Regions from separate parts of the Pontibacillus sp. ALD_SL1 genome, predicted to be linked through region 2. Evidence: predicted binding sites of a transcription regulator. Region 2 holds the regulator's gene; each other region holds the start of a gene.
The links. Region 2 encodes Rex, which represses fermentation and respiration genes when NADH is low (regulators of the CRP and FNR family bind a similar motif). Its sites were predicted from a motif close to TTGTGAAATATTTCACAA; they were not measured.
Positions count from the first base shown of each region.

Region 1: cydD (thiol reductant ABC exporter subunit CydD) is a predicted target of Rex. The motif match lies at 4,512-4,529, and genes of this name have one in related genera.
Region 3: IMZ31_RS16745 (L-lactate dehydrogenase) is a predicted target of Rex. The motif match lies at 5,511-5,528, and genes of this name have one in related genera.
Region 4: IMZ31_RS02155 (formate/nitrite transporter family protein) is a predicted target of Rex. The motif match lies at 5,566-5,583, and genes of this name have one in related genera.

Region 1 covers NZ_CP062974.1:2,944,605-2,952,603, forward strand. The annotation lists gene IMZ31_RS14925 (sensor histidine kinase) at 1-921, opposite strand, end outside; gene cydC (thiol reductant ABC exporter subunit CydC) at 1,030-2,742, opposite strand; gene cydD (thiol reductant ABC exporter subunit CydD) at 2,739-4,472, opposite strand; gene IMZ31_RS14940 (helix-turn-helix transcriptional regulator) at 4,813-5,022, opposite strand; gene IMZ31_RS14945 (ketopantoate reductase C-terminal domain-containing protein) at 5,193-5,495, opposite strand; gene IMZ31_RS14950 (zinc-binding dehydrogenase) at 5,514-6,506, opposite strand; gene IMZ31_RS14955 (hypothetical protein) at 6,637-6,774, shown strand; gene IMZ31_RS14960 (MBL fold metallo-hydrolase) at 6,873-7,832, shown strand.
Region 2 covers NZ_CP062974.1:268,159-276,157, forward strand. The annotation lists gene tsaB (tRNA (adenosine(37)-N6)-threonylcarbamoyltransferase complex dimerization subunit type 1 TsaB) at 1-506, shown strand, start outside; gene rimI (ribosomal protein S18-alanine N-acetyltransferase) at 523-945, shown strand; gene tsaD (tRNA (adenosine(37)-N6)-threonylcarbamoyltransferase complex transferase subunit TsaD) at 945-1,979, shown strand; gene IMZ31_RS01575 (ABC-F family ATP-binding cassette domain-containing protein) at 2,316-4,250, opposite strand; gene IMZ31_RS01580 (redox-sensing transcriptional repressor Rex) at 4,576-5,253, shown strand; gene IMZ31_RS01585 (MDR family MFS transporter) at 5,359-6,771, shown strand; gene IMZ31_RS01590 (hypothetical protein) at 6,829-7,233, opposite strand; gene IMZ31_RS01595 (YdiK family protein) at 7,344-7,544, opposite strand; gene IMZ31_RS01600 (CPBP family intramembrane glutamic endopeptidase) at 7,552-7,999, opposite strand, start outside.
Region 3 covers NZ_CP062974.1:3,331,134-3,339,132, forward strand. The annotation lists gene IMZ31_RS16725 (amidohydrolase) at 1-1,155, opposite strand, end outside; gene IMZ31_RS16730 (M20 metallopeptidase family protein) at 1,148-2,356, opposite strand; gene IMZ31_RS16735 (YbaN family protein) at 2,774-3,151, opposite strand; gene IMZ31_RS16740 (methyl-accepting chemotaxis protein) at 3,519-5,003, opposite strand; gene IMZ31_RS16745 (L-lactate dehydrogenase) at 5,614-6,567, shown strand; gene IMZ31_RS16750 (L-lactate permease) at 6,601-7,999, shown strand, end outside.
Region 4 covers NZ_CP062974.1:410,142-418,140, forward strand. The annotation lists gene IMZ31_RS02125 (DsbA family oxidoreductase) at 1-184, opposite strand, end outside; gene IMZ31_RS02130 (UPF0158 family protein) at 356-820, shown strand; gene IMZ31_RS02135 (DUF4317 domain-containing protein) at 859-2,076, opposite strand; gene IMZ31_RS02140 (ATP-dependent helicase) at 2,292-4,484, shown strand; gene IMZ31_RS02145 (hypothetical protein) at 4,513-4,695, opposite strand; gene IMZ31_RS02150 (divergent PAP2 family protein) at 4,927-5,394, shown strand; gene IMZ31_RS02155 (formate/nitrite transporter family protein) at 5,604-6,446, shown strand; gene IMZ31_RS02160 (Na-translocating system protein MpsC family protein) at 6,734-7,432, shown strand; gene IMZ31_RS02165 (hypothetical protein) at 7,545-7,999, shown strand, end outside.

The DNA.
Region 1 (7,999 bases), 1.1 Mb from region 2:
CTCTGTACAATGAATATCTTCATGCTTGACGATCTTTCGCTCCCCTGTTTGAATAACATCTCTAGTGGCTGTAGTTTGAATGACTTCCCCCGTTTTATGGTGATCGTCCGCTAGTCCCACATGCGCTAGAATGACCTCATGATTTGTCATAGAGATGGCGCTTACGCCCACTTCTTTATAAATAATTTCACACGCTTTTTTAGCAGAGGATTCATTCAAGCCTTTTCTCATATAAGCAATGGTTGATTCTGCCAGTTTCAACGCTTTCTGAGCCTGAAGTGCTCCTACTTTTTCTTCCTCATTTAGAACATTACGAATAATCAATAGAAAAAGTGCTGAGCCCACTCCATTAGCCACAATCATAGGTAACCCAATCTCTTGAACTAATTCGAATGCCTGATTAAATGGTTTTGAAACACCAAGAATAATCATCATTTGAAGAGTTTCAGCCAGGGCTCCCACAAGCAATGCTGTCTTTAGACGTAAAGGCTTATTCTTTTTATAAAAGGCACCAGCTAAACATCCGGCGATGACAGCAGAAATACCACAGGCAAGCCCAGTGAATCCTCCTAATGATAATCTATGGAGTCCTGCGATCAGACCTGCTCCGACTCCAATTTGATAGCCACCAAATAATCCTGCTACAACGATTCCAATGACTCTAGAGTTAGCAATCGCTTCATCTCCACCAATCTGATAAGCAAAGGAACCGTACTCAAAAGATAACGTATCGTATGTAATGCCTGTATAGGTTCCGATTATTCCAAATAAGCCGAAAAAACCAATCGCTACGTAGCGTTGTTTAGAGGTAAGGGTTTTCTTGTCTACTAACTCTCGAAAGAAGCGAAACCTTGTGATGACAAAAGCGACTGTTACGATAATGCCCAACCGCTCTAACATTGGAAGAAATAATTCAAGCACGCTTCCCACCCTCTCTTGTAAAGATAAATCTATTGTAGCATGCATAGCTCTAAAATATAAAAGCAGCTTAAAGATCCGTTATCGGGAACTCAAAGCTGCTTAAAAAACTTATACAAGCACTTCTTTTTCGATTTGTTTCATACGGTAAAAATACCCTTCAAGCTCCAGTAATTCTTGATAAGATCCTGACTCTACGATTTCACCTTGATCAAAAACAATGATTTGGTCCATGTCTTCAAGACCAACAAGTCTGTGGCTAATAAGAATAAGAGTATCGTCCTGCGCTTGGTGAAAAACATGCTCGTAAACTGCTTGTTCGGTGACAGCATCAAGTGAAGAAGTCGGCTCATCAAGCAACCACAACCTTTCCTTCTTCAATAGAGCTCTAGCGATTGCTAACCGCTGTTTCTCACCTCCGGATAAATTGTCACCCTTCTCTAAGATCGTCTGGTTCAAATCAAAGTCTTGCATGTGTACATGCCCAAGCACTTCTTGAAGTTCTTCATCTGTAGCCCGTTCTTTAGCTAATAGAAGATTATCTCGTAGGGAGCCATAGAAGTAGTGATTCTCTTGTTGAACCACATTTGTACGAGCCCAAATATCTTCTTGGCTATAGGCATCTTGAGAGATCTCATCATACAATACATCTCCGCTTGTAGGGTTGTAAAACTTTAAAAGCAACTGGAACAATGTAGACTTCCCGGAACCACTAGCTCCTACAATCGCAGTCTTTGATCCCGCCGGTATATGAAGATCTACCTCTTGAAGAGAAGTTCTTTCTTCCCCAGGAAAAGCAAAAGATACACGTTTCATGGTCAATGAAAATGGCTTGTTAACAGGTAGACTTTTCGTGTATTCAACTTTTTCCGGTTCATCCTGAACGACTTCATGAAGTCGCTTGGCTGCCCTACGACTATCTTCAAAGTGAGCAGGTACCAATGCCATCGGTACAGCATTCTCGAACACGGTTAAAGAAATCATAATCAGCATAGCTAAGAATACACCGTCTAATTCATTGTTTGAAACAAGATAGGCCCCAAATGCAATAACAAGCCAAGATACAAGCAGTGTAACCATACTATTCATTGATTGATGATAAGTAGCCATCTTCCCTTCTTTCTCTTGCTCATCTATATAACGAGCGGATGCTTGTTCTAATTCCTCTTTTTTGGTTCCTAGTTGTTGATACAACTTCAAATCCATAAAACCGTATAAGAACTCGGTAACTTCACTAGATAAAGACCCTCGTTCCTCTCGTAAACGTGTTTTGATTCTTCTTTGTTTATAAGCAAACCATGCTGGTAATAAGAAACCCGTTACAAAAAGACCGACCAGCAACAAAATCGCAACGGTAACCGAATAAAATACTGTAAAGAAGATCGTAGCAAGAAAGATAAAGCCGAGAACGATAGGGGGATAATAAACTCTCAGAAAGAAGTTTTGTAAACGATCAATATCCCCGACGATTCTAGATAACAAGTCCCCAGATTTGTACTTCTGGAAAATGGTTGGCGCCAATGGCTCCAACTTCTCATAGAAATTAACACGCAATTGGCTAAGCATTGTAAACGTAGCTCGGTGCGAATATAAACGTTCTAGATAACGCCCAAAAGCACGGGCAAACCCCATGATCTTTAAAAAGGCAATCATAAGGGAAAGGGTATAGATAGGCGGTAGCAGAGCTGCTTTTGAAATAAGGTACCCACTCGAAGCAAACAGCGCAACTGCTGTAATACCAGCCAAAAAGCCAAATAAAACAGATAAATAGATATCTCTCTTCTCAACCATCATATCCTTCATTACCGCTCTAAGTTCATTCATGTCGCCATACCTCCCTGCTGCGTCTTCACCATCGCACGGTAGAAAGGATTATTCTCTTCAAGCTCTAAATGAGTTCCCTTTTGAACAATCGCTCCATTATCCATATATAAAATTTGATCTGCATGCTTAATCGTATGGAGGCGGTGAGCAACAGTGATGATGGATGCACTTTGGCTGAGTTCTTGAATCGAAGACTGCAAGATTTGTTCTGTTTGTAAATCTAGTCCTGTGGTCGGTTCATCAAATAGGATGATGGAGGGTTGTTTTAAGAAAGCGCGTGCTATTGCAACACGTTGTTTCTCTCCACCTGAAAGACCACGTCCTCCTTCTCCGACAAGTGTATCGTACCCATGTTCTAAGGACTCCACTAAAGGCGCGATCCCCGCTTTTATAGCAGCTTGCTCAACAGCCTCCCTTGAAACCTGTCCTTTTTTACCTACTGCTATATTTTCAGCAATCGTACCAGAGAATAGAAAAGGGTTCTGAGATATATAACTGACTGTATCAAACCACTGCTCTTCTTTTATTTCAGAGCGCGCTAAATCATCTACCCAGACCGAACCTTTTGATGAGGGAAGTAGACCAGCTAGCACATGAAGAAGTGTCGTCTTCCCTGAACCACTCTTCCCCACTATAGCTGTTTGACTGTACGGTGGAATTTCTGCTTGAATTCCCCTCAAAGCAAATCCTTCAGCCTCATACGCAAAATGAACATCTTTCAATCGAATATGAGGAGGATCGTCCTTCCGTCCAAGAGAAGCATCTCCCCACTCCACTTCTCGATACTCTGTATTTAAAGCCTCGGCAATTTTTTGAGCTGCCCCCATGCTTCCACGTCCTGTGTGAAAAGCCTGACCAAGGTTTTTTAGAAACAAATAAAATTCGGGTGCTAATATAAGCACAAAAAAGGCCGCGGAAAACGTTATTGATTGAAATAATACAAGTCTTAAACCAATTTCTAATGCAATTAAACCGATACTGAGCATAGAAATGAGCTCTAGCATAAGAGAAGATACAAACGCGATTTTTAAAACTTCCATGGTTGAATCTCTAAAGTCTAAGCTGCTCTTCTCGATTAATTCTTTTTGCTTACGAGATTGACCGAACAGCTTCAGTGTTGATAATCCTTGAAGGGTATCTAGAAAGCGACCAGAGAAAACAGCCATTTTATCTAATTGTTCTTCGGATTTTTTCTTTGTCATAATACCAATAATGATATAAAAAAGTGGAATAAATGGAGCGGTAATCATCATGATAAGTCCTGAATAGATGTGCTCCATAGAAACCACAACAAGAATCATCACGGGTACAATGGATGTTTGAATAACTTGTGGAATGTATTGACTGAAGTAGCCGTCAATTTCATCAACAGCGTCTAGTACGGTACTTACTTTCTGCCCTGATTGCCCTTCCATAGACGTTTGGAGTGGATTTTTAGAAAATTTATATACAAGTTGTGATCTGAAATACTCCTTTACTCGGGATGCCATCTTAACGCCGGCTCGACCGTTCCAATAGGTTAATGCCGAACGAGCAACTAAAACGAAAAATAAACCAATAAGATCAGGTATAATACTCTCGAAACTTGCACCCTTAAGGAAGATTTGATCGACAATGGACACAAAGAATAATGCTTGAGCAATAACCGTTATCCCTAACAGAAGAGAAGAAACAATAAGCAAAAATCTGGTAGCCTTTTGTTTCTTAGCATGTTGTTTTAATACATTCATAGTGAATCTCGTCTCCTTGCATCTCTCGTTTAGCTCACCATGTGAATTATTTCACATGTCTTCTTTTTGTATTATAAAAGAAATATCCTCTATATGCATGAATTCTGCCTATATTTATTGTAAAAATAGGAGTATTACTCCATTAGTGTTTATTAAGCCCTCGCGAACTATTCACCAAACAAAAAAAGCCTTCACAGTCCAAAGACACTTTAACAAACTAAAGGGTGCCAGACACCCTTTAGTTCTTTGTCGCAATAAAACGTCAAAGGTTTTTCGCCTCGTATTAAAACAAGACAACAATTCTATGCTTGTCATCTTGTTTTAGTAGGTCATGCGAGAGTTATTTTATATTCTCATCGCCTTCAAAGATAAAGAGATCCTCGATGGCACAGTCGAATACTTGAGCTAATTTATGAGCTAGCACAAGTGAAGGCTTATATTTCCCTTTCTCGAGTGATATTATGGTCTGCCTGGATACTTGAAGCTGTATTGAAAGATATTCTTGTGTAATCTTATTAGCTGTCCTTTTTTCCTTAATCAAATTTTTCATTCCATCACCTTTACGGTTAATCTTACTTTACGTAAAGTGTACGTGAGAACTCTCTCCTACGTCAAACTCACTTTACCTTTTTACATATCCCTTCTTTTGTGAAAGTTACAAAGATCCATAAAAAAATGAGCATTATAATGAATGCCCATTCCTTTAAATGTCACTTCTATTTATGAACTATATACCATCAAATTCCCATGAACTGCTGATAATAAAGGCGCATCTATGGAGTGCGATTCCGCTGCTTCTAACAAATAACCATAGAAATGCTCTGCCTCAACTGGCTGCCCTTTTTCCATATCCCGCTGCATCGATGATTTCATATTATAATCCATTTGGTGCATCTTATCTAAAAGTGATGTTTCAATTTGTGCCTTAATAGGGGCATTTAGATTCCTCATAATTGCAGATATAGTATACATAACTTCGTTCATCACTTTTAATCCCTCTTCGCTTTCACGAATAGGACCAATTGGCGAGCCCTGTCCTTTTTAGCCTATTGTAAAGCCAATTTTACCGAAGTTTTTCGAGTCTTTTATATACGCAAAAGCTTCTTCATAGTCAGATAGGGCAAACATCTTATCTACTTCTGGTTTTATGCTATGATCGGTAATAAAGGATAGCATGTCTTGAAATTCCTCACGACTCCCCATTGTTGAGCCAAGTAAGTTATATTGTCCGTAAAAGAATTTGCGAATATCAATCTCGACTTTGTCTTCTGTCGTTGCACCAAATGTGACAACTGTACCGCCTCGCTTAACAACTCCAAGAGATTTTTCAAACGTTGCTTGTCCGATACTTTCAACTACCACGTCCACCTGTTCCTCAGCTAATTCTTCTTCCCAATCGGAAAGTGTTGGAATGGCTAAGTCAGCTCCTAATTCTTTAGCTGTCTCTAACTTTTCTTCACTTCGTGACGTGACAATTACTTTGGCCCCTATTGCATTGGAAAACTTTAAAGCAAACGTTAAAACACCGCTACCTATACCAGGAAGCAGAACTGTGTCTCCTTCTTTAACTTTGGCTCTTGTAAATAAAACACGATACGCTGTTAATGCTGCAAGCGGAAGAACACCCGCTTCTTCCCAAGACAAATGTTGAGGTTTCTTTTCAATATTCTCTTCTGGAACTACAATATATTCAGCAAATGTACCGTCATCAGGTAACCCTAAAATTTCAAAACCTTGTGGCGGGGCATCGCTATTATGTTTCCAGCCTAATCCTGGGTTAATGACAACCTCATCTCCAATGTTCCATCCTGTTACACCTTCACCAAGCTCTTCAACCAAACCGGCCCCGTCTGAACCTAATATAAGAGGCGGCTGTTCGATCTTGTGACGATTTGTTACTGCAAGATCCCGTCGATTCAGGCCTGCTGTTTTAAGTCGCACCTTCACGTTGCCTTTACCTACTTGTGGCGCATCACATTCTTCATAATGTAATCCGTCCAATCCTTCTATTTCTTTATGTATAATCGCTTTCATTACCCATTCACTCCTTTACGAATATGAATTACCTTCTTAATCATAACAACTTTTCTGATTTCTAGAAAAACATTTCCCTTCATACTTTTCGTAAAACAACAAAATCTATCCGTATACTGGAGGTGACACGATGAGTAAGGATAAAGAAACTAAGAAACCTAACCATAAAGAGCATCCATCCTCTCTTCATGAACAATTTATTCAAAAAGCTGAAAAAACGAATCGCAAAACCTTTGACCGTGAAGGATTTTTAGGAAAAGGGTATTAAAAGATTAAGAATACTCACCTCTCTTTGAAAGCGTTATACTGTTCAACTATCTGAATGTTTTGTAAAATAGGGGTACTATTCAGAGAGAGGTGACTCTTATGGAAGAAAAAGCTCCAATCTATCTTGGACACCGCACTTACGTAATTGATGGTTTTGACCTAGGTATGCCTGGGCGTACGGGAATATACGTTATTGATGATAAAGATCTTACTCTGGTAGAAACCGGTCCTTCCCCTTCTGTACCTTACATAAAGAAAGGACTCGAAGATCTTGGATTTAAGCTAACAGATGTTAAGAATATTATCCTGACCCATATTCACCTTGATCACGCTGGCGGTTCCGGTTTATTACTGCAAGAATGTCCGCAAGCCACCGTTTATGTGCATCCGAAAGGGAAACGCCATCTAATTAACCCTTCTAAGCTAATTGCTGGGGCGAAACAAGTATACGGAGATCAGTTCGAGCCATTATTCGCTCCTATTCTACCTATTCCAGAAGATCGTATTGAGGTTGTTAACGAACAAGACAAGCTTCAAATTGGCCCTTCTGCAACTTTAACCTTTTACCATACACCAGGGCATGCAAATCACCATATCTCAATATATGATTCAGAAAGTCAGGGGCTTTTCACTGGAGATGCTTGTGGTATTCGTTACCAACATACCGAAGAGCACGATGTTTCCTTGTATTTACCCTCTACATCACCAAATCAATTTGACCCCTTTGTCATGCTAGAAACGATTAAGAAATTAAGCCTCTTACCCATAAATCGTATTTACTTTGGTCATTTTAGTATGTCAGATCAACCTAATGAAGTGTTTAAATCGGTTGCAAGGTGGTTACCTATTTTTATGGAAGCAGGTCACGAGTCAGCAAGTGAAAACGAAGATCTGACTCAATTGAAGAAACGTCTTCATGAGAAAGTCGCGGAATATCTAGACTCTAATGGAATTCCAAGAGATCATGAAATATATAGTGTTCTCGAGCTTGATTTTGAAGTATCAGCTATGGGGATTGCGGATTACCTAGAAAAGCAAAAGGCTCTCCCCACTCAATGAAAACAGCGGTAAAAACCTCCAAATATTAATTTTAAGCTATCACAAGATGAAATCAACAAAATTAATTAGATCTTTTCTTTACCATAAGCATGAACAGGCTTACTAGCCTATTCATGCTTTTTAATATGCCTATAAACAATTTATTCAACAAAAGCGCAGGAAACTCG
Region 2 (7,999 bases):
TTACCGGCGTTCGAATTGGACTCACGACAGCTAAGACATTGGCTTGGTCATTATCCATTCCTATTGTGGCCGTATCAAGCTTAGAGGTGCTGTCTTACAATGGGGTATTCTTTAATGGTCTTGTTTGCCCATTCTTTGATGCAAGAAGAGGACAAGTTTATACAGGGCTGTACCAAGCTGAAGGGTTCGAGAAAATGGTTCCTGTTAAAGATGAAGTTAACGTGCTTATGTCAGATTGGCTAGAAGTGCTACGCGCTACAGAGGAATCTGTATTATTTATTAGTTCTCAAGCTTCTATTCATAAAGAAAAGATCGAAGAAGTATTAGGTGAGAAAGCTGTTTTCTCTTCCTTACCGGTTCATTTGCCAAGTGCAGGAATGCTTGCGAGTATTGCTCTTACGAAGGAGCCAACCTCTCTTCATGAACTAACGCCAAACTATCTTCGCCTTGCTGAGGCTGAGGCCAAATGGCTGGAGAGCCAAAAGGGGCATCAGCAAAGTGAGTAAAGCGATCGTTCGCCAAATGACAGAAGAGGATATAGATCGGGTTCTTCAATTAGAAGAGGCATGCTTTGCCACTCCATGGACCCGAGATGCGTTTGAACACGAGCTTCAGGATAACCCCTATGCGGTTTATTACGTTCTTGAATTTGAAGGCGTATTAGTAGGGTATTGTGGGTTATGGGTTATTATTGATGAAGCTCATATTACAAATATCGCGATTCTACCTGAGTACCGAGGCATGAAGCTTGGTCAAGCCTTGTTTGAAGTGGTGATGGAAAAGGCACGTTTGGTGGGAGCCATCCAACTATCTCTAGAAGTAAGGGTATCGAATATCGTAGCCCAGCGTCTGTACCGTAAGTATGGTCTGCTACCAGGTGGAGTACGTAAAAATTATTATACAGATAACCAAGAGGATGCTGTAGTTATGTGGGTGAAATTATAATGGATCAATATATTCTAGGAATTGAAACGAGCTGTGATGAAACAGCTGTTGCGATTGTGAAAAATGGGACAGAACTTATAGCGAATGTCGTTGCTTCTCAAATTGAAAGCCATAAGCGCTTTGGTGGCGTTGTCCCTGAAATTGCTTCACGTCATCATGTGGAACAGGTGACACTCGTTCTAGAAGAGGCATTAGAACAAGCAGATATGAATATGGAAGAGATCGATGCCATTGCGGTTACAGAAGGCCCTGGCTTAGTCGGAGCCTTATTAGTAGGGGTTAATGCGGCTAAGGCATTAGCTTTTGCTTATCAGAAGCCTCTGGTGGGCGTACAGCATATAGCGGGGCACATCTATGCGAATCGTCTGATGAAAGAGTTTCAGTTTCCATTGCTATCTCTAGTTGTTTCAGGAGGACATACAGAGCTTATTCTTATGAAAGAACATGGCTCATTTGAAGTGATTGGAGAAACGAGAGACGATGCAGCCGGTGAAGCCTATGATAAAGTGGCGAGAACGCTAAAACTTCCTTATCCAGGTGGTCCTCATATTGATCGACTGGCTCATGAGGGAGAAGTGACGATTGATTTCCCTAGAGCTTGGCTTGAGAATGATTCCTTTGACTTTAGTTTTAGTGGATTAAAGTCTTCGGTTATTAACACGCTCCACAATGCTAAGCAAAAAGGGATTGAATTGAAGCAGGAGGATATTGCGGCGAGCTTTCAGGAAAGTGTTGTTGACGTATTATCCACAAAAGCGTATAAAGCGGCGAAACAGTATGGTGTGAAGCAAGTTATTGTAGCAGGTGGTGTAGCTGCTAATAAAGGATTACGAGCTCGTCTTGAAGAAAAGTTTGGTTCAGATGAAGAACTTGAGCTATTAATTCCGCCACTACACTTATGCACAGATAACGCAGCGATGATTGCTGCAGCAGGAACCGTTGCTTTTAATCAGGGTCACCGTGCTGGTTGGGACCTGAACGGAAATCCGTCTTTATCGTTAGAGCGATATGCGAAGCGTTCTGTAACAAAATAGTACACAGGGATAAAGCGAAATCATTTATTGGTTTCGCTTTTTGATGTGGAAAACACGTCTGAATGTTTCAATTAGTGTGTACATATACAGTCTTTTCCACAGCCAGAAATTAAGATGTGCATAAATATTGTAGAATGCTGTCACAGTAAACGATCGTTTGTGAATAAAAATTGTGGATAACCTAATGTAATTCTGTGGATTATGTGTATAAATATGTGAAAAACTGTATTTGTAAGGAAAATTGGTGTGGATATCATTGGGGATAGTTACACAGTTCGACAAAACCTATGAAAGCGTTAAAAAAAGAGGGGATATCTTGTGGATATCCCCTCTTTTTTAGTTTTCTTCATGGAGTTGTTCCCATTCTTCCATTAGTGATTCGATTTTTGATTGAGATTGTTCATTTGTTTCTGTGAGTTCTAAGGACTTCTCATGATCCTGATAAACCTCTGGTTCACAGAGTAAGGCATCATTTTTTTCAATGACTTCCTCTAATTCTACGATTTCTTGTTCAATTTCTTCAATGCGACGCTTTCGCTTTCTGGCTTCGCGTTGTTCCGCTTTATTTTGTTCAAATTGATTCTTAGAATCCTTAGTCTCTTTTTGAACAGTAGGGTTTTGCTGCGCTTCGTACTCAGCAATTTCCTTCGCTTCTTGCTTTTTCTCTAAATAGTAGTCGTAATCACCGAGATAAAGGTGTGTGTCTGTTCCATCTAACTCCAAGATTTGGGTGGCAATCCGGTTAATAAAGTAACGGTCGTGGGAGACAAATAAAATGGTACCCGGATAATCCATTAAGGCGGACTCTAGTACTTCTTTGCTATCTAGGTCTAGGTGGTTGGTAGGCTCGTCCAATACAAGGAAATTGGATTTCTCAAGCATTAATTTCGCCAGGGCGATTCTTGCTTTCTCACCACCGCTTAGAGAGTTCACACTCTTTAAGACATCATCTCCGGTAAATAGGAAGTTACCCAGTACAGTTCGAACATCTTTCTCATCCATAAACGGGTATTCATCCCATAGTTCGTGAAGAACAGTTTTGGAAGAATTTAATTGAGCCTGTTCCTGGTCGTAATACCCGATTTGAAGGTTCGTTCCATATTGAATCGTGCCTCCGCTAGGGGAGAGTTTATCAATAATGTTTTTGAGAAGGGTGGTTTTCCCGACGCCATTAGGTCCAACGAGTGCTAAGCGTTCTGTTCGATTTACATCAAAGGAGACGTTTTCGAATACTGGTTTTTTACTGTCTTCGTATTGGAAAGAAAGATCACGCGCTTTTAGCACATCGTTTCCGCTTCTTCTGTTGATATCAAATGTGAATTTAGCGGACTTTTGATCTCCTTTAGGCTTATCAACCTTTTCCATCTTCTCAAGTTGTTTTTGTTTACTTTGAGCTCGTTTACTAGTAGAAGCTCGAGCCATATTTTTTTGAATGAAGTCTTCCATTCGTTTCATTTCTGATTGTTGTTTCTCAAATTGCTTCAAATCGCGTTCGTAATTGGCGGCTTTTTGATCTAGATATTTGCTATAGTTTCCGTGGAATTTCTCAGAAGAGCGATAAGAGATTTCGTAAACGACATTTACGACTTTATCAAGGAAGTAGCGGTCGTGAGAGACGATAACGACAGCTCCTGGGTAGCCTTGCAAATATTGCTCTAACCAATTAAGCGTATCGATGTCTAAGTGGTTGGTCGGCTCATCAAGGACTAAGATATCTGGTTTAGAAAGTAAGAGCTTACCGAGTGCTAGTCTTGTCTTTTGGCCACCACTAAGAGTAGCGATTGGCGTGGTTAAATCGAAATCCCCGAAGTTTAACCCGTTTAATACAGCTTTAACGTCAGCTTCATAACGATATCCGCCGTCATTCTTGAAACGCAATTGCAATTCATCGTAGTCTTTTAAAAGTTTCTGGTATTGTTCCTCTTTAGCTATAAGGTCAGGATCCGCCATTTTTTCTTCCATTTGACGGAGTTGTTTCTCCATAGCTTTTAAATGGTCAAATACGGCGATCATTTCATCCCAGATGCTTTTATCTGATTCGAGTCCGGTGTGCTGCTCTAAATACCCTAATGTAGCTTCTTTGGGTTTGTGGAGCTCACCTTCCTCATACGAAAGCTCACCGGCCATAATTTTGAGCAAGGTCGATTTTCCTGCTCCATTACGTCCAACAATGGCAATTCGGTCATTGGTGTGTACTTCTAATTTAATATTCGATAGAATAAGATCAGCGCCGAAGCGTTTTGTAATATTATTCATTTGCATAAGAATCATGGTCGTTCACCTCAATGAGTTAAGTGTATCTTAAGAAATGCGTGTGAAGCAAGGTTCACACGTTGAAGTGAACTCGGGCTTCTTATCCATGGTCGAGATGTTTGTGAAATTAGAAACATTTCTTTACAATTATGCTGTAAGGACAATCCATCATATAGAACAACAAATAGAAACATAGAATTTCATTCATAACAGAACGAGGATGATCTTTATGATCTTCCTGAATTCGTGGTTATAGAAATTGGAAGCGTTAACGGTATCAGCGAAAGGTCCTTTAAGGACTCGATTAGTGTACTGTTACGGTATGAAGTGAGGGGGATAAGAGATGGAGCTAGATCAGGCAAAAATACCACAAGCGACAGCCAAGCGACTGCCCTTATATTATCGTTTTATAAATAATCTGCATAGCCAAGGTAAGCAACGTGTCTCATCAAAAGAATTGAGTGAGGCGGTGAAGGTCGATTCAGCCACAATTCGTAGGGACTTTTCTTACTTTGGTGCCCTTGGTAAGAAGGGATACGGTTATAATGTGAATTATTTACTTACCTTTTTCCGTAAAACTCTTGATCAAGATGAAGTTACGCGGGTTGCTTTAATAGGAGTAGGAAATCTCGGAACTGCTTTCTTACACTATAACTTTACAAAGAATAACAACACGAAGATTGAGATGGCTTTTGATGCGCAGGAAGAGAAAGTCGGTAGTCATATAGGCGGTGTGCCTGTTTATCATATTGATAAATTAGAGGAGTACTTATCAGAAGAGATTTCCGTTGCGATTCTAACGGTACCAGCTAATGAAGCGCAAAGAATAGCTGATCGGTTAGTAGAGGCAGGAATTCTTGGTGTATTAAACTTCACACCAGCTCGGATATCTGTCCCAGAAGGTATACGGGTGCATCATATCGATCTAGCAGTAGAGCTGCAAGCACTGGCATACTTTTTAAAACATTATCCTCTCGAACATGAAGAGGGCAACGAAGAAGAACCAAAAGAGGCTGACTAAGCCTCTTTTTTGTGTGTAGGAATTGGTTTTGGCTAGTGGATTATGTGATATAGTAGAAAACGATTCGTAAAACGAAATAATTAGAAACGAAAGAAGGGACGCAGCTTGAGCAAATTATCAAGTAAGTGGCTTGTCGTTGTATCCGTCTTATTTGGTACATTTACAGTGATATTAAATAACAGCATGTTAAACCCGACGCTTCCGCGCTTTATGGAAATCTTCGATGCTGATGCTGTAAGTGTAGGCTGGATGCTGACGATCTTTATGGTGGCAATGGGGATGACAATGCCGTTAACAGGCTTTCTCGGAGATCGTTTCGGGAAGAAGAAAGTGTATGTGACGGGGCTTATCATCTTTTTAGTTGGCTCTGTGTCAGGCTCCATTTCTCCTACCTTGAGCCTTGTTATTCTCTCTAGGGCCGTGCAGGGGATTGCGGGTGGTTTGCTGATGCCGATTGCGATGGCGTTAATCTTTAACGCTTTCCCGAAGCACGAGCGTGGTCTAGCTGTAGGTGTATACGGGGTCGCTGCCATGGTAGCACCTGCGATTGGACCGACAATCGGCGGGGTAATCATTCAGTTCTTTGATTGGCCTTTTCTGTTTTTATTTAATATTCCATTTGGACTGATTGGAATTATCCTATCTACTAAATATTTAGTCGAAACGGAAAAAAATCCTTCTCTTAAATTCGACACCATTGGCTTTATTCTTGTGACGATTGGTGTCGGAGGAATCTTATTTGCCCTTGGACGAGGGAAGGAACTTGAGACCCTTCTTACAGCCAGTAACATAAGTCTGATTGTTGTTGGTATCTTGTCGATCGTGGCCTTTGTCTTTGTGGAAAATCGGAAGACGCAGCCTTTATTGAACTTATCTGTCTTTAAAGTTCCGACGTATGCCGTATCTGTTGTCGTAACAGGCGCGGCATCGATTGGTCTTTTCTCAGGAATCTTCTTGCTGCCACTCTTGATTCAGAATGTATATGGTCTGAATGAGGTTATGACAGGACTTCTTTTCTTACCGGCAGCGGCATTAAGCGGTGTATCGATGTCCATTGGGGGGAGGATTTTGGACAAGAAAGGTCCGAAAGCGGTTATCCCTATTGGATTGTTCGTAATGGCTGCTGCCACAACAGCCCTTGGTTTTCTGGAGTTGTCCACTCCATACTGGGTGATCCTCGCGTTAAACGCAGTACGGGGTGCTGGAATGGGGCTTAGTAATATGCCAGCCACAACAGCTGGAATGAACGCCATATCGGATGAGCTGGTCGCTCAAGGATCGGCGATGAATAATGTCCTTAGACAAATGACCTCATCATTCGGCATTGTCTTCTTCTCGATCTATTATGAAACAAGGCGAGCAGTGATTGCAGCCGGAGAGGCAAATATGACAGAGGCGACGCTTCAAACGTTAAATGAAGCCTTTCTAGTCTCGGCTGTCGTTATTGTCTTAGCGATCCCGTTTTCCTTTATTATGAAAGGAGCAGGGAGCTCTTCTGAGGAGGAAGAAGGGACGTAATTGCTATAAAAAAAGGCCATCAAGAGGATGGCCTTTTTTTGTCGTATGTGGGTGATTCTAGTTATACGAATATAGTGGTTGCTTCCAGTTCCGAATAAGCAAGTAAAGGCTTAGTAGTGTAAGGAAACTTAGGTGCAAAATAGGAGTCATTTGCAAAAAGGCAACGGATGCCCTGTGATCGAATAGGGGTGTCTGAAAAACTGAAAGATTGAATAATAAAGCTAGCATGATGAAGCCTGCTGCTATGACGCGTCCTAAATTGCTTCTTACAGCTAGTATGCCAAAACTTATGAAAGTAGTAGCGATAAAAAATAACATCTGGGCGACGAGGGCTTCCGAAGTGGAAAAGGAAACTGGAATATCAGATAGTATTAACATTTTATACGCGAATGCAAGGATGCCTGTAATGAATCCAAGCCCTATAAGTAAAGAGCTCACGGTGCTGCGTAATAGATTTTTCATATCATCACCACCTTTTTACAAATTATACCTTACCATATAATAGCAGATAATAGACGATCTGAACATGGTGGCATAAAAATAAGCGGCTATCCCCGTAGTGGGGAAGCCGCTTATTTTTTGTTGCTTTTGTTCATTTTTAGGAACAGCATAAAAAGTCGAATCGCGACGGCGAAATTTACTGTCGCAACGAAAGAGCAAACGAGCGTAATCAAGTTCCAAATTGTCTCTTCTACACTAAGTATGGCGATATACGTAAATAAAATCCCCATAATAAAATAGAGGAATGCCATAAAGAATGGCGAAGTTTTCATAATAGGATTAACCTCCAAACAGGATTGTCTGTACGTTTTGCTCCAGTTGTTCTACATCTATTGTCATCTGGGCAATAATGACGAGGGAATTCATAGTTGCGTGCGTGATGATCGGTACGATAATGCGCTTTGTTTTCTCATATAAGTAGGCAAAGACTAAGCCCATCATGGCATATTTCAGTAAGTGCTCTGGTTCGCCGTGCACGATCCCGAAGATACTGCCTGATACGAGTGCAGATATGAGGAAGTTCGTATATTTACGTAATGTTCCGAATAGAATCTTTCGGAATATGATCTCCTCTAAGATCGGTGCCACAATGGCAATGATGAGAATGAAGATCGGTGTTGCTTTCGCAAGAGCCGATAAGTTTTGCGTGTTCTCTGATATAGGATCAACGCCAAAGACAAGAGACTCAATGACAGTAGCGGCGTACTGACTTAGGAAAGCAAGTAAG
Region 3 (7,999 bases), 750 kb from region 2:
GACGCCACCTTGTTGTTGCACCTCATTCACCATAAAGCTCGCGTCTTCAGAACCGGATACAGCTGTAACAGGAAGAATCTCTTGAATGACCGGACTCCCAATACACCTTGCTTGAACGGCATCCACAGCTTCTTGACTACATTCGAAGGAGGACGTTTCTCCAACTTCTTCAACCTCCGTTGCAACATCATATAGGTCTCCAACAGATCGAATCATACGAGTCGCTTCAGCGTAGACGAAATCTTGAATTGCCCCTGTTTCGCCTCTTGTCTCAAGTTCTAAATAGCCACGATCAGCAATAACATTCCTGCCTGCTCCAGCTTGCAGTTTACCAACGTTGATCCTTGAGGCCCCTGCGCTGTGTCGCGGAATGGTGTAGAGCTGAGTAGATGCTGTCGCTGCAGCTAAGAGAGCATTTTTCCCCTCTTCAGGATTCATTCCGGCGTGAGCTGAGCGACCTTTATACGTTACGTTTAACTTCGAAGAGGCTAAAAAGCCCTCGACAGAAGCAGCAATCGTCCCTACCGGCATAGAATGTATTCCAATGTGGCCGGTATAAAACTCATCCACATTTTGCAACCATCCTTTGTCCGTCATCGCTTTCGCCCCTCTTCCTCCCTCTTCTGCTGGTTGGAAAAGAAGGGTAAATGTACCTGATAGGGATTCGCTATTTTTACGAATAAAATGAGCCAACGCGATCCCTATTGCCGTATGTCCATCATGACCACAAGCATGCATGGCTCCGTCTACCTTCGAGTGGAACCCTTCTTTAGAAGGAAGGTGTGTCGAATCATGTGTTTCCTGGATCGGGAGGGCATCGATGTCGAAGCGAAAAGCGCTATGTTTACCAGGCTTTCCGGTATCCCAAGTAGCAACGAGCCCTGTGTGTCCGCCTTCCATGAGTTCCATCCACGTAGGTTCAACTCCCCATTCTATAGCCTCGGCTTCATGCTTTTCTAATTCTAGCTTTGAAGGAACGCCTTTACGAGATTCAGAACGTAGTGCGTCTTGTCCTATGTGTAGAGTGAAGCCAAGTGATTCTAGCTCTTTTCCGATTGTAAAAGTGGTTCGATATTCGAGGAAGCCAAGTTCAGGTTGCTGATGGAGCGTGCGCCGCCAATTTTTTAGAATGGTCTTTAATGATTCCTCATTCACTTGCTTCACCTTCTTGCAGATGAACGAGTGTGTCACTAGCTACTTGTGCTAGCATCGCACTTCCTGAAGAGAGAGCCTTTTCGTTTAACATAAAGCCTGGGTTATGAAGTCCCATTTGATCTTCTTTTGAGTCAATTTGCGTTCCTAACCAGATGAAGGCGCCAGGGTATCGATTTAGGAACCTGGAAAAGTCTTCCCCTGCTAATACAGGATCGACGGTTGGCGTTGACTCTGGACCTAGAATCTTTTGCGTGGAGTTACGAGCAACTTCGGCCCATTTCGGTGTATTAATGGTAGCAGGGTACCCATCTAAATACGTAATGTCCACTTCTCCCTCGAAAGCTTCCGTAACGTGTTCCACAATAGAGTGAAAACGTTGCTTCACCTTTTCTTTAACGGAAGGTTGATACGTACGAACTGTTCCTTCTAAGGTGACTTTATCTGCGATCACATTGTGGGCGTATCCCCCGTGAATGCTACCAATCGTCACGACGGCCGATTCAATTGGGTTAACGTTTCGACTAACGATCGTCTGGAGACTTGTGATGATTTGGTTGGCAATAATAATCGCATCATTTCCATCATGAGGCATGCTAGCATGTCCACCCTTACCTTTAACGGTGATCGTGAATCGGTCTGATGCTCCCATCATTTCTTGATCACGAATTCCAACTTCTCCTACAGGAAGACTTGGCCAAACGTGTTGTCCGTAAATCACATCTGGCTCATAGTCATCAAACACACCGTCTTCCATCATCTGAGCCGCTCCTCCTGTGGGGGAATTCTCTTCAGCCGGTTGAAACACAAGTAGCACAGTACCAGCTAGCTCATCCTTACGTTGATTCAGTGCATAACCTGCACCAAGTAACATAGCCGTATGGGCATCGTGACCGCATGCGTGCATAACTCCGTCTCTTGTTGACCGGAAATCATGATTCGTTTGTTCCGTAATAGGAAGAGCATCGATATCCGCTCGTAAAGCTACCGTTCTCCCCTTTTGCTGCCCTTCAATAATGCCTAACACACCCGTATCCGCATAGCCCGCTTTAAACGGAATACCGTATTCCTTAAGCTGATCCTGGATAAAACGTGATGTATTCCATTCCTGTGTGCTTAGTTCAGGGTTCTGGTGTAAATATCGACGAAACTCAATGATATCGTTTTCAATTGATTTTGTTATTTCTTGAAACGTAGCAACCATTCCGACACTCCTTAATTAAGGACATATTCCATAAATGTTCCTTAAATTGATGTTATATAACACTATAAGGGAAATCAGACGATCTGTCCATGTTAATATTTGAGAATTCAGATACTTTTATAGAACAGAAGGGGGCTGGGGAGACACTTCCGTAGGCCGGTGGAACAGGTACATTGTCCCTTTGCATAACAAAATATCTGTTTGCAGAAAGCTCTTTCGGCTATGGACTCTTTCTCTGACGTTTTGCATGATATAGAGTAGAAAAAGGTCATTTATTAATAGACCGCAATGCTACATTCATCATTTATAACAAATAAAAAAACACAGAAGTCGTTTCCAAAGAAGGACCTCTGTGTTGATCGTTACTCTTTTATATTTCGAAAGGCGAAGGGACGAGGTACCTGCCCTCCCCCGCTCCTAATCAATCGTTTCAATTTTGTAAATGAAGTAATAATGTTTATACAAAGCGAGTACGACCATAAAGATTCTAGCAACTAGAATATCTACCATAATGAACGAAGCGATAATAAAACTATCCGCAATAATATTAATCCGGATCTTTTCTTTCTTCGTCAGGCCTTTCTTTTGCAGAAAGGCTAAGACATATTTTTGATAAACCGTTGTGTTTTGAAACCAGTTTTCGATACGCTTTGAACTTTTTGAGAAACAAAAAGCCGCAAATAAATAGAAAGGGCCGCCCGGGAGTACAGGGAGGATGGTACCTGCAATGCCTACACCAAGTGAAAGGATACCTAATAAAGCAAAGACAAGATTTTTTATATGTTTAATAGTCATCACCTTTTATTTCATAAACGAATTGTATTCACTCATTATTCTTATTCTATAACCCAAATAAATTGTACGACAAATGAGATGAATTGTAATGATATAAGATTACAATTGGGTGAACTTCACAAAAATTTCAGCGGAGTTCTTCCCCTTATGCGTCCGACACAATACCCCGCAAAACAAAAAGAAAGCCTCCTCATCAAGAGAAGACTTTCTCAGTAATCCTATTGCTATGAGCTCCAAGGGGCTAGCGTTTATGCACCAGGCGATCTACAAACCCTTTCTTAATCAAACGTTTGATCAAGAAAGGGTTTCTTATCATAATTCTCCACATTAACACGCCGGGACAAGGAACCTGTCCCTCCATCCCACATCATGAACGATTCACAACATTCACAAACGATTGGATAGACTCTTCAAGCGTAGAATAATCCTCAACGATTTCATTCACTTTCGTATTCTGTTCTTCCACACTAGCCAGAACTTCCTCAACACCCGCTGCCGTCTGTTGAGTAATAGAAGATACCTCATTGATTTGATCACTTGTTCGTTCAGACGATTCTAGTAATTGCTTTATGATTCCATCAACGGCCTGAGATTGAGCGACCACGTTGTTGCCATTTTCTTTAATGATTTCTAGCACATTTTTAATCTCCAATGAGTTCTGTTGGCTTGAAGTCACCGCCACTCTTCCCTCTGTAACTTTCTCTACTGAACCAATAATATTGCTTTGGATCTTTTCTAATATAGAAGCGATTTTAACAGTAGAGGCTTTTGACTCCTCAGCTAGTTTCCTAACTTCATCCGCTACAACTGCAAAGCCTTTACCATGTTCACCCGCTCGGGCGGCCTCAATCGCAGCATTTAAAGCCAAGAGGTTTGTTTGTTCAGAAACATTATTGATGACAAGGATGATATCGCTAATTTCATTTGCTTCTTCCTGAAGTTGGTGCATTGAATCTTCCGCTTCCATCATGATGGAATTCACGCTTCCAATCTCCCCATTCAAATGATTCATCTGATCAAATGCTTTATTTGCTACTTCAACCGATTTTTCGGTATTTTCCTTCATGGAGTTTGAACTTACATTCACATCATCTACATTTGACTTACTTCGATCAACAAGGCTAGTGATATCCATAACACCCGCTGCTTGGTGCTCAATGGCTGAGGCCATTTCATTAAAAGTTTTGGTCACTTCAGAAGATACACGACCTGTTACTTCTATATTACCCTTTAAACTATCACTAAAGTTACTAAGCGTTTCTAAGGAACCTTGTACTTGTGTAACCATCTCTTCAGCACGCTGCTTTGCTGACAGAGCTTCTTCTTCGTTCACACTCGACTCTTCCTGAAGCTTCGTATTCAGCCTTGCCTGGAACATTAGAAAAGCCGTCACTAACACGATGTATAGAATAAGAGAAATTAAACCTTCCACTCCGTAATTCGGGAACATCTCCGTGCCAAATTGTAAATAAAACAGAACGGTTAAAGCTATTTGCAAAGAGGAAATGACTGCAATTGGTTTCATTAATTGATAAACGGATATCACCGCTAAATTATAATAAACCATTAAGTATGAAATCATATGCGGGTTGCTTTCAACCATAAAATAGGTGATTAATGTAAGACTGAACATGACTATGTACATCACATACTTAACGCCAATTTCTTTCCAAGTTAAGATTGTACCTATTGTTGTAAAAGTACCTCCAATCCCCACAATAATCCCTGCAATCAACCAATCCGCATGACTTGTGAAGTTTGTTAAAAGACTCAATACAATAGAAAACCAAGATAATTTAATAATTAATTTGTTACGATCGTTTAATAACGATAATTTTTTATCCTTCTCCATGAAACTGTCCCTTCTGAAGCTTATTTAGGCAAAATAGCCCACTTTATAATATTACTATAATTTTTATAATTTTTCCTTAATTTCGGGACAAAGGGACAGGTACATTGTCCCCACCCCCTCCTCTCAACGCCTATAAAATAAGCCTCTGTCTAGTTGATCAAACGTTTGATCAATTAGACAGAGGCTTATGAATAATTTAGATTTTCTATGTTTCTACTAGTTAAACAGCCAAACGAATGACGCCTATAATGACTGCCCAGACTGGTACGCTAAGTGCCAATGCCCACAAAAAGCCTTTAAAGAAATTTCCTTCTTCCTCCATTCAAGCTCCCCCTCCCAGACCCTTTTAGAACCATTATGGTCAACAAAAGAGAATCATAAACTGCCGGGACACTGTACCTGTCCCTCCGGCCCACCAACTGGGACAAGGAACCTGTCCCCTCATCCCATCAGTTTGTGAACAAACCGTGAACATGTAAGCGCTCTTTTAGTGTCTTTTGTTTCTTTTTGTGAAAAGTTTCACATATGGTATTGATTCCATATTCAAGAAAGTGCACAATAAGATTGTGAAGAGATTCACATAAAACATTTTTCTACGGAGGAATTCAAAATGACAACTAAAAATGTAAACCGCGTGGCACTAATTGGAGCAGGATCCGTAGGGAGCAGCTATGCTTTTGCCATGTTAAACCAAGCCGTAACAGAAGAATTAGTAATCATTGACTTAAACGAGGACAAAGCGATGGGTGACGCTATGGACTTAAATCATGGAAAAGTATTCGCCCCTAACCCTACAAAAACATGGTACGGACAATACGACGACTGTAAAGACGCCGATATTGTGTGCATCTGTGCAGGAGCCAACCAAAAACCAGGCGAAACTCGATTGGATTTAGTGAAGAAGAATCTATCTATCTTCCACACAATCGTAACGAACGTGATGGCTAGTGGCTTCAATGGGATCTTCCTTGTCGCTACCAATCCAGTCGACATCTTAACATATGCAACATGGAAATTCAGCGGATTGCCAAAAGAGCGCGTGATTGGCAGTGGTACAATCCTTGATTCTGGCCGCTTCCGATACATGCTTGGCGAATATTTCGAAGTAGCACCATCTAATATTCACGCCACAATCATCGGTGAACATGGTGACACAGAACTACCTGTCTGGAGTCATGCGACCGTAGGAGGCGTACCCGTTTTAGAAATGATGAAACAACGCCCTGACTATAAACTTGAAGACTTGGACGAGATTTTCACAAACGTTCGCGATGCCGCTTATCACATCATTGAGAAAAAAGGCGCCACCTACTACGGCATTGCAATGGGACTAACTCGAATTACAAAAGCGATCCTAAACAATGAGAACAGCATCATGACCGTGAGTGCCTACTTGAACGGGGAGTACAACACAGAAGATGTCTATATCGGGGTTCCAGCTGTGATTAACCGTAACGGGATTCGCAATGTGGTGGAAGTGAGCTTAAATGCCGAGGAAACAGAGCAATTCAGCCATAGTGCTCGCGTATTGAAAGACATCTTAGAACAAAATTTTGAAGCATAACGATTATTCTGTAGTAGAAAGAGATGATATCCGATGTGGTTACAACAGTACGATCCATTTGGAAACGAATTAATCAGTGCATTTATCGCATTTCTACCAATCTTGTTTTTCTTTCTCGCCTTAACAAAGTTTAGAATGAAAGGCATACTCGCTGCCTTTCTTACTCTTTGTTTGAGTGTGGCCGTGTCTGTCCTATTCTTTGATATGCCGCTTGCCCAAGCCCTATCCGCTTCTGTATTAGGCGTCGCGAAGGGGTTATGGCCGATCGGTTACATCGTCATCATGGCCGTTTGGCTTTACAAAATTGCTGTCCGGACCGGTAAATTCACCGTAATACGGGCTAGCATCGCAAATATTTCAGAAGACCAACGCTTACAGCTATTATTAATCGGTTTTAGTTTTAACGCCTTTCTTGAAGGGGCTGCCGGCTTCGGTGTACCGATTGCGATCAGTGCAGCCCTGCTCGTTGAACTCGGCTTCCGTCCACTGAAAGCAGCCGCCCTATGTTTGATCGCCAATGCCGCATCCGGCGCTTTCGGAGCCATCGGGATCCCCGTCATTGTTGGGGCACAGATGGGCAACTTGGAAACGATGGAACTATCTAGAATGCTCGCATTTACGCTACCTATGATTTCTTTTGCCATCCCATTTTTACTCGTCTTTATTTTGAATGGTGTGAAGGGAATTAAAGAAACACTTCCGGCTCTACTTGTCGTAAGCGGAATTTATACAGGAACTCAATTGTTCACTATTTTATTCTTAGGACCTGAACTAGCTAACATTTTAGCAGCGCTTCTAAGCATGGCGGGACTTGCTCTATTCTTAAGAAAATGGAAACCAAAAACGATTTACCGTGAAAGCGATGCACCAGAGACTACACAAATGGAAACCTATTCTCTTAAGGAAATTGTGAAAGCTTGGTCTCCGTTCTATATCTTAACCGCAACGATTACGATCTGGAGCTTACCTGCTTTTAAAGCGTTATTCAGCGAGGACGGGCTTTTAGCGAACACGACAAAAATGATACCGATGCCGTTTCTGCATGAGACCATTATGAAAGCACCACCGATCTCTCCAGAAACGGTCGCACTAGATGCATTATTCAAATTAGACATCATCTCTGCAACAGGGACCGCGATCCTTGTAGCTGTAATGCTAACAGGATTATTCAGCTCTGCGATTACATTACCGCAAGGAATGAACTCTTTAAAGCTAACCGTAAAAGAATTATGGGTACCGGTTCTGACGATTTGCTTCGTCATGGGCTTTGCAAATCTATCAAACTTTGCAGGCCTCAGCTCTACCATTGGATTAGCGCTATCTAAAACAGGCGACCTGTTCCCGCTCTTCAGCCCAATCTTAGGCTGGCTCGGTGTTTTCATTACAGGTTCAGTAGTAAGTAACAATGCCCTATTCGGTCACTTACAAGTCG
Region 4 (7,999 bases), 140 kb from region 2:
CGAGTTTTTCATTGGTGGTTTGATTGCTGTTCACTGGAGCATTTGGGTCTAATTCAAAGCTTTTAAACTGTATATCAATCTCTACTTGATCGGCTTGTTCAAATTCTTTAAGAGCCGCTTCTAGACGACGTTTCCCGATATAGCAAAACGGGCAGACTACATCTGACCATACTTCAATTCTCATGATACATACCTCCATGTCTCTTACGTGCCTCTATTATAACATCGGAGAGGTTTGTGGGCATGTTAGGTGCTTTAGGGCTGTTCTGTGCAAAGTAAGGTTTGTTACAGTAGAGCCGAAAAGGGCGTTGAAATTATAAAAAACTATGATTTATGGAGGAAAGGACTGAACGTAATGAAAGTAAACCTTCAAACTATTGCTGAGAACGCAGAAATGAACGATGGCGATTGGAATATATACCTGGACAAAGAAACAGGACAGATCATCACAATCACTCATGATGAGATCCGTGATGCAGAAGACGAGAAGCCAATTGATCATTTACCGGATTGGCAGCAAGAAAATCGTAAATGGGCCGATCTTTTTGTCGCGGATGAGAATGGTCGCTTCGTAGAACTGCCAACACCACGTGACTTGGACGAGTATAGAGTGATGGAATCCTTCGCTCATTCGCTAGAAGATGAAGAGAAGGGGAATAAGTTACTTCGGGCGATTCGCGGCCGAGGAGCTTTCCGCCGTTTTAAAGATATGGTGGGAGACTTAGGCCTCGCAGAAGATTGGTATGCTTATCGGGAAGCTCAATTTCTTAAAGTCGCCGAGAGATGGTGCGAGGATGAAGAAATTCCTTACGAATCATAAATTGATCAAACGTTTGATCAAGGAAAAGAGGGAGACAGTTAACTGTCTCCTTCTTCTTCTTTTTCTTCTGCTTTTGTGGCACCGCCAAAGGCTTCTGGCAACATCTTAAAGCCTTCAATCTCCGCATCTTCTTCTAGTTCGATCATTAGATAACGTCTTCCGTCGAAATTGACTTGTTTGACGTGTTCTAAGTCTTGCGGACTAATGGAGATATTGGCGAGCTTCGTATTGATCTTGATTGATTTTGACTTGTATTTCGGTACGATACTGCTGGCTTTTAATTCATAATTATCGTCTTCTGTGTACCTCTTAAAGGATTCTTTGATTTTCTCAGAATCAATCTTCTCCTGCTCTACACCGCTCATGGTCAGAACGCGCTCAACGTCTCTATAATCAAGTTTCGGTGGCTCTTCGCCTTCTTCATGGTCTTCAACAACTTGATTGACCTCACGATAGACGTTCCCGAGCGTAGAGGGATTAAGTTGATCACCCACGACATCGCGAATCACTTCTTCAAATACTGCCTTATCCTCCATAGCCGTCATTGGTTCTTCACCGTTTAGCACTTCTTCTACAAAATGAAGGTCTGGCTCATGAGCTTTTCCAGAAGCGTACAGAATGTGGTTCACATCCGCTGAGTGATTGGTAAACGTAGGGAAGAGGAAGCCGCCCATTGGTGTATTCAGGTCAACGACGGGGTCGACTTCAATGTTGTACTTAAACTCTTTCTGCACATAGTCGAATTGATATTCCTTCTTCGGATCTTCTGTTTTGTTCACGCTGCAAAGGATGAAGGGATGGGAGTATACAGTGTCCCGGTCACTCTCTTCTGATTCTGAATTCCCTCTACGCGTTGGTTTCAAATATTCTGCCCGGACGAATGTAATGACTACATCGTGTTCGTAAGGGCGTTCTGCGATCATCTTCTCCGTCATATAGAGCATTTCTTGCATCCAGTCCTGAACATTATTGGTTAACAGGCCTTTATGTAAAATAAGCTGCGTATGATTCTCGGCTTCTCGTTGAAACTTTAGTTCAAACAACTTTTCATCGAGCTTTCCTGTTAGCAACTTTTTGAAATTGTTCATAAACAGTTCTTGCTGTTCCCGCTCTAGTAGTTCAAATGGCTGGCTCTGATGGTGGTAGATTTCTGTTGTTTCTTTCATGATATAGACGTTAAAGATGTTCTGGATCTTGAGTAGATCGTTATCAACTTTCAGCTGCCGGCGAATTCCGGCGATATCCTTCTTATCCATCGGTCGTTCACTCCTACGTGGTTCTGCTTATAATAGTTTATTTTAACATAGCTTACCACCTTAAAAGAGGTAGAATCTCATAGAGATAGAAGATATAATACAAGTAGGACATAGACCGAGTCATGTCGTGTGAGGAGAATAGATGGAAGAGGGATGCTGTGCCTTCTTCCATCTATTTTTGTTCTGTGTATAGATAAGGAAAGGGAGAGGCTTTAATGGATTTCTTTACGAGAATGAAGGAGGCAACAGGGGTTGCTTTAAATGAGGTGCAGCAACAAGCTGTGATGCATACGGATGGGCCGCTTCTGTTGCTAGCTTCACCTGGATCTGGGAAGACGACAACTCTTAATATGAAGATTGGGTACTTGTTGTTAGAGAAGAAGGTTAGTCCAGAGCGTATTATGGCGATCACGTTTAGTAAGCAGTCGGCTCAGGATATGTCAGAACGCTTTGATGAATTCTTCTCTAGCTTAACAGATGATAAGGTTCATTTCTCAACCATTCACAGCTTTGCCTTTAAGGTCGTTCGGGAGGCTTTAAGGAAAGAAGGACAAGACTTTCAGCTCATCGAAGGACAGATTAATGAGGACGAGTGGAGGAAAGGATTCCACGGGGACCATGTGCCTCTTCACAAGAAGTTTATCTTAAAGAAGCTCTTTGAAGATGAGAACGGGACCCAAATCTCTGATGATGAGATGGACGAGCTGATGACGTATATCAGTTTCGTGAAAAACCGGATGCTTAGTGGGAAAGAGCTTTATAAAGTAAAGGCGAATGTCAAGAATGCAGCGTCGATCTATCAGGCTTATGAACGTTTTAAGAAAGAGTACACAAGTTCTTTACTGCTCGATTTTGACGATATGTTGACGTATTGTCATCAAAGCTTGTTGGATGATCCGCAGATCCTGAGCAGGTATCAGCAACAGTTTGAATATATTCTAACAGATGAGAGCCAGGATAATTCAGTTGTTCAGCATGAGATTGTCGAGCTGCTTGCGAAGCCTCAAAATAACTTATGTGTTGTGGCCGATGATGACCAGTCAATCTTTATGTGGCGCGGCTCTGATGTGACGAAGCTTCTTCAGTTTGAGAAGACGTACCCGGATGCGACTGTGCTCACAATGTCGCAGAATTACCGCTCTTCTACTGAGATTGTTGAAGTTTCGAACCAGTTTATTAAGCGGAATCAGAACCGATTTCATAAGGAAATGTTCACCGAAAATCCCTCAGCCAATCCGATTGCCATTAAAGCAATGCGAAGCTATGAGGATCAGCTAAAGTACGTGACGGAGCAAGTGAAACAAAGCGGTCCAGACGAAGAAGTCGCGGTATTGTACCGAAATAACGCTTCTGCAGTACCCCTTGCGGATAAGCTTAGTAAAGCAGGGATCGACTTCTATATGAAAGATATTGATGCGAAGTTCTTCAAACACTGGATTGTTGAGGACATCCTCAACTTTATGAGATTCACTTACAATGATCGACGCGTGGATATACTAGAGAGAATTCATACGAAGTTTAATGCGTATATCACAAAGAGGCAGATAGCGTTTCTCAGAAGTCACAACGCTCAGGAATCAGTCTTTGATCTTCTTCTTGAAACTGAGCTCCCTTCTTATCAGAAGAAAAACGTGACGCAGGCAAAGAAGCTGTTCGCTGAGATGAACAAGATGGAACCCGCGAGAGCCATCCGTGTCATTCGCGATCGGCTTGGTTACGACAAAGCCATTCAGAAGATGGTAGAGAAATTCGGCTTTAACGGCGAGCATTTGTTCACGATTTTAAATACACTAGAAGAGATTGCAGAAGGACTCGGGTCTTTAAAAGGTTTTGCAGACCGGCTGAAGGAGCTTGAACAATTGGTCCAAACGTCTAAATATAATAAAGAGTCGTGTTCCCTTACCCTGACTACCTTCCACAGTGCTAAAGGACTTGAGTATGACAAGGTTTATATGATTGATTTAATCAATGGCGTTGTACCTTCGAAGGAAGATATGGACAGCTATCGGAAGAAAGAATATGGCCCGATGGAAGAAGCGGTTCGTCTTTTCTACGTTGGTATGACGCGTGCACGTACTCACTTGGAGCTGTTGACTTATGGGTATAAAGGGGACGAGCGTGTATCTGAGTCGCAGTTTTTGACCAATGTACGCAGAATTGCCAAGTTCCCTGATGAGAAGAGAGCTGTAACACGACGTACACGCCCCGCTCCCGATTTATCTGATAAGAGTTTGCTCGGATGGGATGAGATTGAGGTAGGGAAAGAAGTGGAGCATCAAAAATTTGGCGTTGGTGTTATTAAAGAGTACGGCGGCGATGCCATTTCCATTCAATTTAAAGAAGTAGGTTATAAAGAATTTAATGCGGAGATTTGTATTGATAATGGAATATTGCGTAAGAAAGAGTAGGACTTCCTGTAATGAGGAAGTCCTTTTTTTAGTTTTGTTCAGGATTCTTCGATTTGCGTGCGCGTTTAGCTGATTCTTTGTGCGCTTTGTTCGCTGCGGCACTTCCGAATTCGCCCGTAACTTCTTGTCCAAATTCAACGTCCATCTTCTTCGGATCAAATCCTTTTTTGTGCTTTTGCTCTGCATCGTTTTTCTTTGTTTTCTTTGCCATGTGAATCCCTCCTTTTGTCTAGTTTAGTATGTTTCTTGGGAGAACATTTATACCGTGGATGCACTGTTCAACATTCACACAATTGAGTCAAAAGTTTCTCGATGGTCTTCATCTACAGTTTGAAACACATAGCTTTTACACACATCACCTGCTTAAATTGACCCATTTCGGGGTATGGAGTTACTAGAAGTTCATGACTGGAATGAAGATGATGTTACGGAGGGTGAACAGATGAAGAAAATGAATCGAGGAATTCTAACAGCTTTATCATCAATAGGGATCGCTCAAGGGCTAAAAATTTTAACCCATAAGAAACTTTCAGGTAATTGGGACTGGAAGCAGGTAGCGACGACAGGAGGAATGCCAAGTTCTCACTCGGCTGGGGTTTGTGCCTTAGCTACGTACTTAGCTTCTCATAAGGGAGCGCGTCATACAGAAACGGCGCTAGCCACGGTTTTTGGAGCGATTGTTATGTATGATGCTCAAGGAATAAGACGACATACTGGTGAGATCGCACGACTTGTAAATGAGTTAGAGGACAGCTTTGCCTCTTTAGCTGGGGATTTCCCAAGCTTTGAATTTGTAGAGCGAGAGAAAGAATTGAAAGAACTACTTGGTCACCAACCTGTGGAAGTATTAGGTGGAGCGATTTTTGGTTGTGCCCTAGGCTTTGCTTCAGCGAAGCTCGAGAATAACTAAGGAATATGTAGTCTTAAAAACCTCTCTTTGTAAAGGGAGGTTTCTTTTAATGGCAAGAACCTTATTCCATTATATTGTCAACTTAAAGTTGAAACGAAAACGTTACTATTTTCTATATATTACAAATTAGTGATAAAGGTTGCCATTCTTAAAAGACAGGCATAAGATTAAATGTGAAGTGATTCACATAACGGGTGGGGGTGATTTTTATGGAGGAGCACACAATACACCAGGTAGTGCAAAAGGCTATCGGGAAGAAGAAAATGGTGGAGGAGAGCCCAGGTCATTACTTAATCCGAGCTGCGTTAGCAGGGGTTTATATTGGATTTGCTGTTATTTTATCTTTTACACTTGCTCAGCCTTTTTACGAACAACATGTAGCATCAACCTATCTCTTGAATGCGTTGTTTTTTGGAGTTGCTTTTTGTTTAATTATCTATGGCGGTTCAGAACTCTTTACGTCAAACACGATGTACTTGACTGTATCCTCTTTAAAGAAAGAGACGACTTGGTGGGATACGATAAAAGTATGGAGTTATTGCTATGCAGGGAATGTTATAGGGATCTTATTTTTGGCGGGGATGATCTATTTTACAGGTCTTCTTCAAACCATTATTCCTGAAGAATCTTTTCTAATCGCTGCAGCTGAGAAGAAGATGAACGTACCAACCTCCCAACTATTTTTCCGTGCCATTTTAGCCAACTGGCTCGTATGTTTGGCTGTTTGGGTTCCTATGCAAGTGAAGGAGGATATCTCGAAGATTATGCTAATGATGCTTCTTGTGTTCACATTCTTCATTTCAGGTTATGAACATAGTATTGCAAACGTCGCTCTGTTTTCACTAGCATTATCCTCTCCTCACACAGCTTTAGTGAGTCTTGGAGGTTTCATGCATAACATCGTTCCTGTTACACTTGGCAATATTATCGGCGGAGGCTTCTTTGTAGGAGCTGTCTACGTATACTTAAACCAGAAAAAACAACACGTACCTGTGTCTGTGAAAGGACTAAAACCATTGAAAGGTCAATCCTCTAAGACCTCTCAAGTATAAACATAACTTTTTGATTTCGGACCATCTACCTCTAACCAGAAGCAACGGAAACATTTAACATTATTATTTAAAAATAATGGTAGAAGCGTTATAATAGCCACGGGAGAGATGAATAAACTTTTCTCCTACAATAAGAAACCACAATTACTGTCTACCTAAGCCATAGAAGGTTAGCCTTCTTTGGCTTTTTTGAACGCTTCTTCTACGATTTGTTTAGCTTGTTTTCTTAAGAGGTAAAGTATCTATCAGACGATAGTAGAAACTGCGAAAGAAAAGGGTTGAGAGATATGGAAGAGAAGTCCGTTCAAGCTGAATTAGCGAGTTATACAGGAAAGCTTTTACGAGAGCACTATGGCAAAGGACCAGCTTCTGTCTATGTGTCGATTAAGCATCCGTTTATTACATTTTATCTTCGTGATTTCCTCACCCCGACAGAGCGTGTCCTTCGTAGCCAAGGTCACGATCGGAAGGTGGAAGAGACACGGGACCTTTTAATGAAAGAAGTTTTACATGAACTGAAGGCCACGTTAACGGTTGTGGCGGACCTTCAAGTTGATAACTTATACTATGACTGGTCGTTAGAAAACCGTACGGGTATTATTCTCGGCGTCCTGTCAGAAGATCAAGCAAACAAGGATGAACACTTTTATGAATATCCGGCCAAAGATAAGCTGCATGAAGAGATTAACCGTGTAAGCCGACAGGTTGAGAAAGAGCCGGAAAAAACGAATTCACTTTATTTGAATGATCGAACACTCGTTATTCAGCGTAAAGGAATCCTAGTTGATATTGAGAAAGAACTGATTCGCTCAGGGTATGAGCAGCCGCTTCGCTTAAGTAAGCGGAGGTTAGAGAAAGACATGCTCGACCGTCGACTCTATGAATCTATATTAGGTGTTTCAATTACCGATCTTTTTGTAGACTGGGATTTTCAGTTGGATCAGAGTTTTATAGTATTAATTATTCAAAAGAATAAACCGATGTAGGTGGAAATGGGCTAGACTATAGAGCTAGACATAAGCCGAAAAGACGTCATGTGACGTCTTTTCGGCTTTTTTTGTGGATAAAAGCGAAATGAAAGAAAAGGAGTAAGAAAACATGTTTGGATTTGCAGGTGTAATTAAACTTATTCTATCAGCATTTATTATATTGCCCGTTGTATCCATTATTAGGGAAGGGGGCTATTTAATTGCGAGTTATTTATTGGGGGCCAGCAGTTCTAAGGTAACGGTAGGGTGCGGTCCGAAGCTATTTAATTTAGGAGTTTTTGAAGTGCGACGCTATTATTTTATGTATAGCTGGTGTAGCTATGATTCTTTAAAATTTGATAAGAAATGGGCTCATATCGTCATTTATTCTGCGCCCATATTAAGTAACGTAGTGGTAGCAATTGGAGTCAATGCGCTACTTGCCATAGATGGAATTCCTATGGAGTCGTTCTGGACTCAGTTTATCTTCTATGCGTTTTACTTTGTCTTATTCGATTTTCTTCCTGTGTATTACCCTGATGGTCAACCGAGCAACGGAAGGGTGATCTATGACCTTATTCGTCA